Regions from separate parts of the Streptomyces sp. CA-146814 genome, predicted to be linked through region 1. Evidence: riboswitches for the same ligand, from Rfam matches in the RefSeq annotation. Region 1 holds a riboswitch; each other region holds the start of a gene.
The links. A riboswitch is a leader RNA that binds a small molecule or an ion and turns the genes downstream of it on or off. The one in region 1 is predicted to bind cyclic di-AMP.
Positions count from the first base shown of each region.

Region 2: another riboswitch for cyclic di-AMP. It lies ahead of ACQP09_RS22195 (NlpC/P60 family protein); the one in region 1 lies ahead of ACQP09_RS18460 (M23 family metallopeptidase).
Region 3: another riboswitch for cyclic di-AMP. It lies ahead of ACQP09_RS31915 (LysM peptidoglycan-binding domain-containing M23 family metallopeptidase); the one in region 1 lies ahead of ACQP09_RS18460 (M23 family metallopeptidase).

Region 1 is NZ_CP192068.1:4,165,474-4,168,739, forward strand. Features, by position in the region: gene ACQP09_RS18450 (MerR family transcriptional regulator) at 1-182, shown strand, start outside; gene ACQP09_RS18455 (PP2C family protein-serine/threonine phosphatase) at 331-1,563, shown strand; cyclic di-AMP (ydaO/yuaA leader) riboswitch at 1,771-1,925, shown strand; gene ACQP09_RS18460 (M23 family metallopeptidase) at 1,937-2,983, shown strand.
Region 2 is NZ_CP192068.1:4,925,300-4,928,565, reverse strand. Features, by position in the region: gene pcrA (DNA helicase PcrA) at 1-1,466, opposite strand, end outside; cyclic di-AMP (ydaO/yuaA leader) riboswitch at 1,737-1,904, shown strand; gene ACQP09_RS22195 (NlpC/P60 family protein) at 1,903-3,135, shown strand; gene ACQP09_RS22190 (hypothetical protein) at 3,199-3,266, opposite strand, start outside.
Region 3 is NZ_CP192068.1:7,226,726-7,229,991, reverse strand. Features, by position in the region: gene ACQP09_RS31925 (STM4011 family radical SAM protein) at 1-9, shown strand, start outside; gene ACQP09_RS31920 (SGNH/GDSL hydrolase family protein) at 13-843, opposite strand; gene ACQP09_RS31915 (LysM peptidoglycan-binding domain-containing M23 family metallopeptidase) at 1,006-1,980, opposite strand; cyclic di-AMP (ydaO/yuaA leader) riboswitch at 1,984-2,144, opposite strand; gene ACQP09_RS31910 (tyrosine-protein phosphatase) at 2,556-3,266, shown strand, end outside.

The sequences.
Region 1 (3,266 bases):
CGGGACGAGCGGCGGGCCGGGCGGCGGACAAGGAGCCCGGTCGCTCCTACGTCATCGGGCTCGGCGAGATGTATGTCGCCGATCCCCGCTTCGGAAAGAACTACGATCGCTACGGGGACGGCACCGCCGCCTTCGTACGGGATGCACTGACGATCTACGCCGAACGCCGGCTCTCCGACTGACCACGGAGGGCCTCGGCACCAGGCCCGCTTCCCCCTATTCGGCCGATGACGGGTCGCCGCACGGCGCGGCTCCGGGAAGCCTGGGCGGGGCGCGGTACCGTCCGCAGCCGTGGCCGGACCGGGCAGCAGGAGTGCACAGGTGGTGGGGATGGCGGATAAGGGGCGCGGGCTCGTGAAGGCGAGCCTCGGGATCCCCGGGCGGGCCGCGCCCGGCTCGACGGGGCGCGGGAAGCCGGTGGTGGCGCGGAGCGCCGGGACGCGGCGGTTCGTGCGGCTGCTGCCGGTGCTGCTGATCGGCGGCGGGCTCCTCTTCGACTCGCTCGCGCCGCCCAACTTCACCGCCGTACCGCTGTTCGTGGCCGCGCCGCTGATCGCCGCGCCGTTCTTCTCGCTCGCCAGCACCATCCGTACGGGAGTGGCCTCGGTCCTCTCCGTCATCGCGATGCGGATCTCCGACGGCACGTCCACGCAGGTCGTCCCGGTCATCGAGATGATCACGGTCCTCACCGCCGCGGCCCTGGCCCTCGTCATCAACGGGGTCGTGCGCCGCAGCAACGAGCAGCTGGCCTCGGCACGGGTCATCGCGGAGACCGCCATGCGGGCCGTACTGCCGACGCCGGCGGAGCGGATCGGCGGGCTCCAGGTGGCGGCGCGGTACGAGGCGGCGCAGGCGGACGAGTTCGTCGGCGGGGACCTGTTCGCGGTGGCGGACACTCCGTACGGTGTACGCCTGGTCGTCGGCGACGTGCGCGGCAAGGGACTGGACGCCGTGGAGGCGGTGGCGGTGATCATCGGCGCGTTCCGGGAGGCCGCCGAGCAGGAGCGGTCCCTGGAGGGCGTGGCGCAGCGGCTGGAGCGGGCGCTCGCGCGGGAGGGGACGCGGCGGTACGGGCTGGATGCCATGGAGGGGTTCATCACCGCCGTCCTGGCCGAGATCCCGCCCGGCTCGGCCTCCCTGCGCCTCGTCAACCGCGGCCATCCCGAGCCGATCCTGCTGCACGCGGACGGGGCCCTGGAAGTCCTGGCCCCGAGCGTGCCCGCGCTGCCGCTGGGGATGGACCTCGGCGTGTGGCCGGACCGGTCCGACGAGTGGGAGCTGCCCGCCGGTTCGACGCTGCTCGCCTTCACGGACGGCCTCTCCGAGGCGCGCGACGCGAACGGCGTCTTCTACGACCCGGCGGCCCGGCTGCGCGGCCGCATCTTCCCCGGCCCCGAGGAGCTGCTCTCGGCGCTCACCGACGACGTACGGCTGCACACCGGCGGCCGGTCGACGGACGACATGGCGCTGCTCGCGGTCAGCCGGCCGGCGGAGGGCCAGGCGCCGCGGCGGACGACGGTGAAGATCGTCGGCCGGGGTGATGACACGGTGCGTAATCGATGAGCACCGCTCCGCATAACAGTTGACACACCATCAGAAAAAGAGGTGTGGGCGAGGGGTCGTCAAGCCGTCCGATTCGGGCGGCTTGTGGGTGGTAAGTCCCCGTCGAAGCCGTTAATGATCAACAGGAACAGCTTGGAATCGGGCCCGTCTGTCTATTAACGTTCGATAACGCAGCGCGGTCGTCCCAGCCGTCGTCAGAGACGGCGCCGTGCGCGAGCGCCGAATTCCGCAAGGGAACCGGGGAACCACCTACATGGGGTGAATCGGACGCCTGTGTCTCCATCGTGAGGCAGAGGGGCCCGTAGGAGACCTTCCTGCTCCGAACCCGTCAGCTAACCCGGTAGGCGAGAAGGAAGGAAAGGAGCGCGCCCACGTGGCGTCCAATCACCCTGCCCCTGAGGCCCCGTCACCCTTCACTGCCGATGGCCTCGGTGGCCCGGAGCGGACGTGGGAGGAGTGGAACCCCACCGCGGAGTCCATCCGTCCCGTGCGCGGCAAGCACCGCGTGTCCAAGCAGCGGGGTCTCGCCCGTAGCTCCACCGTCCTCGGGGTCGGCGTCATAGCGGCAGTCGGTGCGGGTGGCATGGCCACCGCCCAGAGCAAGCCGCCGGTCTCCATCTCTCTTCCCGATTCCATCGCGGACAACCTCCCCGACGCCAAGTCCCTTCCCGGCGTCGGGGCGTTCATGTCCGACGACGCCGAGGACGCACCGGTCCTCGCCGCCGCTCCGCTCACCTCCGCCGGCATCACGACCGCCGAGGCCGAGCAGGGCACCACCGACGCCGGCGAGGCCCTGCGCGCCCGGATCCTCCAGCAGGCCGAGCAGCAGCAGGCCAACGCCGACGCCGAGGCCAAGGCCGCCGAGGAGAAGGCCGCGGCCGAGAAGGCCGCCGCCGAGGCGAAGAAGCAGCAGGACGAGGCCGAGGCCAAGGTCAAGGCCAAGATCGCCGCCGAGAAGAAGGCGGCCGAGGAGGCCGCGGCGAAGAAGGCCGAGGAGGAGCGCCTCGCCAAGCTCCGCGCCAGCTACACGCTGCCGGCCTCCTCGTACACGATCACCTCGACCTACGGCCAGTCGGGCGCCATGTGGTCCTCCGGCCAGCACACCGGCCTGGACTTCGCCGGAGCGGCCGGTTCGCCGCTCAAGGCCGTGCACAGCGGCACCATCACGGAGGCCGGCTGGTCCGGTTCGTACGGCTACCGCACGGTCCTCCAGCTGGAGGACGGCACGGAGATCTGGTACGCGCACCAGTCCTCGATCGACGTCTCGGTCGGCCAGCAGGTCAGCACCGGCGAGACCATCGGCCGCATGGGCGCGACCGGCAACGTGACCGGTGTCCACCTCCACCTGGAGGTCCACACCGCGGGCGGCTCGGCGATGAACCCGGTCGCATGGCTGAACAGCAAGGGTCTCTCCGTCTGAGGCACTCGCGCCCGTAGGACCCGAAACCCCGGCAGCCCTGACGCTCACCCCCCGACGTCAGGGCTGCCGGTCCGTCCGGCGGCCGGTCCGTCCGGCGGGTCGGCGGGTCCAGGGGTGGAACATGGGGCTCCGGCGTGCGGAATGCGCGGCTCCGGCGCGCGGGATGCGCCGCTCCGGAATGGAATGCGCCGCTCCGGAATGGAATGCGCCGCTCAGGCACGGAATGCGCGGCTCCGCGATGGAATACGAGGCTCCGGCACGTAATGCGCGGCCCCGGCACGGA
Region 2 (3,266 bases), 760 kb from region 1:
TCGCCGATGCCGCGCTTGGGCACGTTGAGGATGCGGCGCAGCGGGACGGTGTCCTCGGGGTTGGCGAGGACGCGGAGGTAGGCCAGGACGTCCCGGACCTCCTTGCGCTCGTAGAAGCGCACGCCGCCGACGACCTTGTAGGGCAGGCCGACGCGGATGAAGATCTCTTCGAAGACACGGGACTGGGCGTTGGTGCGGTAGAAGACGGCGACGTCGCCCGCCTTGGCGTCGCCCTTGTCGGTGAGCCGGTCGATCTCCTCGGCGACGAACTGCGCCTCGTCGTGCTCGGTGTCTGCGACATAGCCGGTGATGCGGGCGCCGGATCCGGCGTTGGTCCACAGGTTCTTCGGGCGGCGGCTCTCGTTGCGCTCGATGACCGCGTTGGCGGCGGAGAGGATCGTCTGCGTGGAGCGGTAGTTCTGCTCCAGGAGGATCGTCTTCGCGTTGGGATAGTCCTCCTCGAACTGGAGGATGTTACGGATGGTGGCGCCGCGGAAGGCGTAGATCGACTGGTCCGCGTCACCGACGACACACAGCTCGGCCGGGGCGTCGGCGGCCTCTCCGGACGGGCCGACCAGCTCCCGTACCAGGGTGTACTGGGCGTGGTTGGTGTCCTGGTACTCGTCGACCAGGACGTGGCGGAAGCGGCGGCGGTAGTGCTCGGCGACGTCCGGGAAGGCCTGGAGGAGGTGGACCGTCGTCATGATGATGTCGTCGAAGTCCAGCGCGTTGGCCTCGCGCAGGCGGGCCTGGTAGAGCGCGTACGCCTGGGCCAGGGTCTTCTCGAAGCCGTCGGCGGCCTGCCCGGCGAAGGTCTCCTCGTCGATGAGCTCGTTCTTGAGGTTGGAGACCTTGGCGGTGAAGGACTTCGGCGGGTAGCGCTTGGGGTCCAGGTCGAGATCGCGGCAGACCAGGGCCATGAGGCGCTTGGAGTCGGCGGCGTCGTAGATCGAGAACGACGAGGTGAAGCCGAGCTTCTTCGACTCGCGGCGCAGGATGCGGACGCACGCGCTGTGGAAGGTCATGACCCACATGGCGTTGGCGCGCGGGCCGACGAGCTGCTCGACGCGCTCCTTCATCTCGCCCGCGGCCTTGTTGGTGAAGGTGATCGCGAGGATCTGCCCCGGGTGCACGCCGCGCTCGGCCAGCAGGTGGGCGATGCGGTGGGTGAGCACCCGGGTCTTGCCGGAGCCGGCCCCGGCGACGATGAGCAGCGGGGACCCGGCGTGCACGACGGCGGCGCGCTGCTCGGTGTTCAGCCCGTCGAGCAGCGCGGCGGAGTCGATCACCGGGCGCGGGTGGCCGTCGCGGTAATACCCGTCCCGGGGCGGCGGGGGCGCGTCGTAGACGCCCTCGAAGAGCCCCTCCGGCACCGCTTCGGGTGCGTGGTCCTCGGGGGGCGGCGGCGGGCCGTCCTCCGCGGACTGGAGGCCGGTCAGGAAGTTGTCGTCAAAGAGGCTGCTCATCGCCTCCCGAGTCTAGGCGGCCGCACTGACAACCTTCCGCCGAAGGCCGGAAGCGGCCCGGAAGGGACCGTTCCCGGCCGTACGCACGGAGAGCGGACGTCCACGTTCCGTGAAGGAACGCCCGGTCGGAGGGGGTGCGGGGCCGCGGATCCGGAAAGGTCACGAAAATGTATCGGGCATATCGCTCATCCTCCTTCCCAGCGGTGCCACCGGTTGGCTAGCGTGCTCGGTCAGGTGATCCGTAATCTCCCTGAGACGAACCGCGTCTCACGGTCACCTCTGCCGAATCCGTGCTGCCCTCCCAGCAGTTCGGAACCGGGGACCCACACGCACAACCGGGGTGAATCGGTCCGTACCCTCGCACAACGGACCGTAGGACAGCCTTCCGTTCCGTCCGAACCCGACAGCTAACCCGGTAGGCGGTCCACGGAAGGAGATGCCGGTCTTGGCATCGCATCGCAAGCCGCGCACGAAGGTGCGCACGACCACCCCTGCCGTCGGGTTCACGACGGCCGCGCTGGCTTCTGTGACGCTGCTCTCCACGCAGAGCGCGACCGCGGCCCCCGCCGAGCCCAAGCCGGCCATCGAGGACGTGCAGAAGAAGGTCGACGAGCTCTACCGGCAGGCGGGCAGCGCGACCCAGCAGTACAACCGGGCGAAGGCCGCCTCCACCGCCCAGCGCACCAAGGTCGACACGCTGCTCTCCGACGTGGCGAAGCGGACCGAGAGGATCAACGAGGCCCGCCGGGAGCTGGGCGCCTTTGCGGCCGAGCAGTACCGCACCGGCGGCATCGCGCCGACCGCCACCTTCTTCCTGGCGGACGATCCGCAGGCGTACTTCGACCAGAGCCGGCTGATGAGCCGGTCGACGGAGCGGCAGCAGAAGGCCGTCGACGACTTCCGTACGCAGCAGGCCGCGGCGTCGAAGAAGCGCGCGGAGGCCGTGCAGAGCCTGGAGTCGCTCACCGAGGCGCAGACCACGCTCCGCTCCAGCAAGCAGAAGGTGCAGACGAAGCTCACCGAGGCCCGGTCCCTGCTCGCGCAGCTGACCGCCGAGGAGAAGGCGCGGCTGGCGGAGCTGGAGCGCAAGAAGGAGGCCGAGGCCAAGGAGAAGGCCGAGCGCCTCGCCGCCCGCCAGGCCGCCGAGGCCAAGGAGCGCGAGGCGGCGGAGAAGAAAGCGCGCGAGGAGGCCGCGAAGGAGTCCGGCGGAGACAGCGACTCGGGTTCCGGATCCGGCTCCGGATCCGGCTCCGGCAGCGGTACGGGAACGAGTCCGGGGTCCGGTACGGGTACGGGCACCGGGGTCGGCAGCGGTTACGCCGCCAAGGCCGAAAAGGTGCTGGCCTTCGCGCGCGCCCAGATCGGGAAGCCGTACGTGTGGGGGGCGTCGGGCCCGTCCTCGTACGACTGCTCGGGGCTGACCCTGGCGGCCTGGCGGGAGGCCGGCGTCACGCTGCCCCGGACCACCTGGGACCAGGTGAAGGTGGGCACGCGGGTCGCCACGTCCGACCTCCAGCCCGGGGACCTGGTCTTCTTCTACGACGACATCAGCCACGTCGGCATCTACAAGGGCGACGGGATGATGATCCACTCACCGAAGCCGGGAGCGAACGTCCGCGAGGAGTCGATCTACTCCATGCCGATCTACGGTAGCGTGCGTCCGGCGTAGCGCCGGGGCGGGGGTGGCTGCCCGAGCGGCGGCCGCCCCCGAGTGGGTCTCAGGTCCAGAGCGTCAGGTCCAGAGCACGGCGATGAAGATGTTGGCGACCGTCAGTCCGCCGACCGCCGCGAACGCGCCCT
Region 3 (3,266 bases), 3.1 Mb from region 1:
GGCCCCTGACCTCTACAGCGGCAGCAGGTCCGGCCGCTTCGCCGCGACGTGGTCGCCGGACGACTCGCCGCGCAGCCGTCGGCCGATCCACGGCACCAGGTACTCCCGCGCCCACTGGACGTTGTCGCGCCGCGCGTCGAAGGGCGTGCGCTGGGCCTGCGGCGGCCACGGCTGGTCCGGGTCGGCCGGCACGTCGTGGCCGAGGACCTGGGCGGCGCGGAGCGCGACGCGGGTGTGGCCCTCGGGCGACAGGTGGAGCCGGTCGGCGTCCCAGGCGCGCCGGTCCTGGACCGAGCGCAGCGACCACAGGTCGAGCACGGGGCACCGGTACCGGTCGGCGATGGCCCTCAGATGCACGTTGTACGTGGCGATCTTGCCGCGCATGTGGCGCAGCACCGGAACGCCCCGGGTGTCGAACCCGGTGGTGACCATGACGGTGCCGACCGCCTGGGTCAGGTCGGCGACGGCCCGCTCGAAGCGCTCGGCCAGGTCGTCGGGGTCGGCGCCGGGCCGGATGATGTCGTTGCCGCCGGCGCAGAAGCTGACCAGGTCGGGGGCCAGTTCCTTGGCGCGGGGGATCTGCTCCGCCACGATCTGGTCGAGGAGGCGTCCGCGTACGGCGAGATTGGCGTAACGGAAATTGCCGTGCCGGGTGTCGTCGTCCGGGTTCGTCGCCGCGTCGGGGACCGGGAGCCGGTCGGCGAGGAGCACCGCGAACCGGTCCGCCCAGCCGACGAAGGCGCCGTCGGGGCCTGGGTCGCCGACGCCCTCGGTGAAACTGTCCCCGATCGCCGCGTACGACCCGATGATGTTCTGCTGCTGGGTTCTCGAATCGTCTGCCACAAGCCCATATCCTGCACCGTTCAATGTGACCTACGCGACCGTAATACGGGGTTGACGGGTGGTGACATAGACCACCCGGTCAGATTTCGGTAAAGCCGGAATAAGTGGAGGGGCGGTGCGCCGCCGCGCACCGCCCCTCGTTCACTTCTTCTCGCCCTCGGGTCAGAGGGAGACGCCGTGCTGCCGCAGGTAGGCGACCGGGTCGACGTCGGAGCCGTAGCCCGGGCCGGTGCGGACCTCGAAGTGGAGGTGCGGGCCGGTGGAGTTTCCGGTGGAGCCGGAGAGGCCGATCTGCTGGCCGCCGGTGACGGTCTGGCCGGCGGAGACGCTCAGCGAGGACTGGTGGGCGTACTGGGAGTACATGCCGTCCTCGTGCTGGATGACGACCTCGTTGCCGTACGAACCGCTCCAGCCGGCCGAGACCACGGTGCCCGGGCCGATGGCCTTGACGGGGGTGCCGGACGCGGCCTGGAAGTCGGAGCCGGTGTGGTAGCCGCTGGACCAGCTGGCGCCGGAAGCGCGGTACTGGGTGGTGACGTTGGCGTTGTCGAGCGGTGCGGTCCAGCCGGAGCCGGTGGCCTGGGAGGAGCCGGTCTGCGTGGAGGCACCGGACTCGGCGGCGGCGTCGGACTCGTCGGCCGAGACGGTGTCGGCCTTCGGGGCCGGCTCGGCCTTCTTCGGGGCGGCCTTCTTCGGCGCGGCGGCCTTGGGGGCCGGAGCGGACTTCTTGGCCTCCGAAGGCGCGGCGGAGCCGGTGGCCTTGGCGCCGAGGGTCAGCTTCATGCCCGGGAAGATCAGGCTCGGGTTCTCGCCGACGGTGGAGCGGTTGTCCTGGTACAGCTTCTGCCAGCCACCCTTGACCTGGTGCTCGGAGGCGATCTTGGCGAGGTAGTCGCCGGAGACGACGGCGTACGTCTTCGCGGTGGTCTTCGCCGTGGCGGGCGCGGCCTGCGGGGCGGCCTGGGCGGCGGCCGAGGCGGCGGCGGGCTTGACGGCGGGGGCCGCCTTCTCCGCGGCGTGGGCGCCGGTGGCGCCGAACAGCGGGAGGGCGAGTACGGCGCCGCCGGTGCCCGCGGCGAGGACGCCGCGGTGGATCGGGCCGGACTTGGGACGGCGGTGCTTACCCTTTGCGGGCATGGGGAAGTTCCTCTCCGGCGCCTGCGAGGTGAGCTGTCGGGTTCGGGCTGGAGATGCCCGGCCGCCGGATGGCGACTTCACCCCGAGCCGGTCCGGATCGCTCCGGGCCGGCGGCTTACCTGGTTCCCCCGCTCCTGCCACACGTGAGTGGGTGGGTGCGAATTCCGGGCGGCGGCAGGATTAGGCGGTCCGTCCGGATTGACGGTGACCGTAAACGAGTCGGGACGACAGGAACAAGCCGTCGGTTCCGCCCCGGAATCATCGATTCAATTTCGCTCCGGATTTCCCGTCACACTCCGTGGATTACGGATCTTGGCTTTCCTTGCGGATCCCGGGAAAACGCCTCGGAGCCACCGCCACCGTCCGTCACGGATATGATCCCGCTCACCTACGGATTCCCATCTCCCCCATTAGCGGGGCATGTTCTGCGAAATGCACCAATACGGACATGCCGTCGGCGGGAGCCCTGACGCACCGTCAGTCAGCCGATGGTTGCCCGGTGAACCGATGTCGTATCGTCACAGGAGCGCCCTCGCCGGAGAGCCGCGCCGACGCCAGAGATTCCAGGAGCCACCGTGACGCAGCAGGTGCCGCAGGTCCCGCCGACCGAGACCGCACTGACCGGAGTCCGCAACTTCCGCGACGTGGGCGGGCTTCCCACCACGGACGGGCGGCGCACCGCCTTCGGCCGGCTCTACCGCAGCGGCCACCTGGCGCACGCCACCGCCGAGGACGCGCTCTTCCTCGCCGGGCTCGGGCTGCACACCGTCTTCGACTTCCGGAACTCCGCCGACCACGCGCTCGACGGGTACGACATCGAGCTGACCGGTGTCCGCAATGTCAGCATTCCGCTCTCCGACCCGGCGGACGGCGCCGAGTTCTGGCGACTGGTGCGTGACGGGAACATCGAGCAGCTGCGGTCGATCCTGGCCAACGGCAAGGGCACCGAGCGCATGATCACCATGTACCGCTCGACCATCGTCGACCGCACCGCCGAGCACAGCCGCGTCCTGCACGCGCTCGCGGAGGACAGCGTGCCGGCCCTGATGCACTGCGCGGCCGGCAAGGACCGGGCGGGTCTGTCGATCGCGGTCTCGCTGCTCGCGGTGGGCGTCGAGCGCGAGGCGATCGAGGCGGACTACCTCAAGTCCAACGACCCGCACCGCCGGTACAAGGTGAAGCGCACGGACATGTCCGAGACCGGAATGTCCCCCGAGGTGATGGAGCTGCTCAATCCGCTCTTCGGCGCGCAGGCCTCCTACCTCGAAGCGGCGTTCGCGGCCATC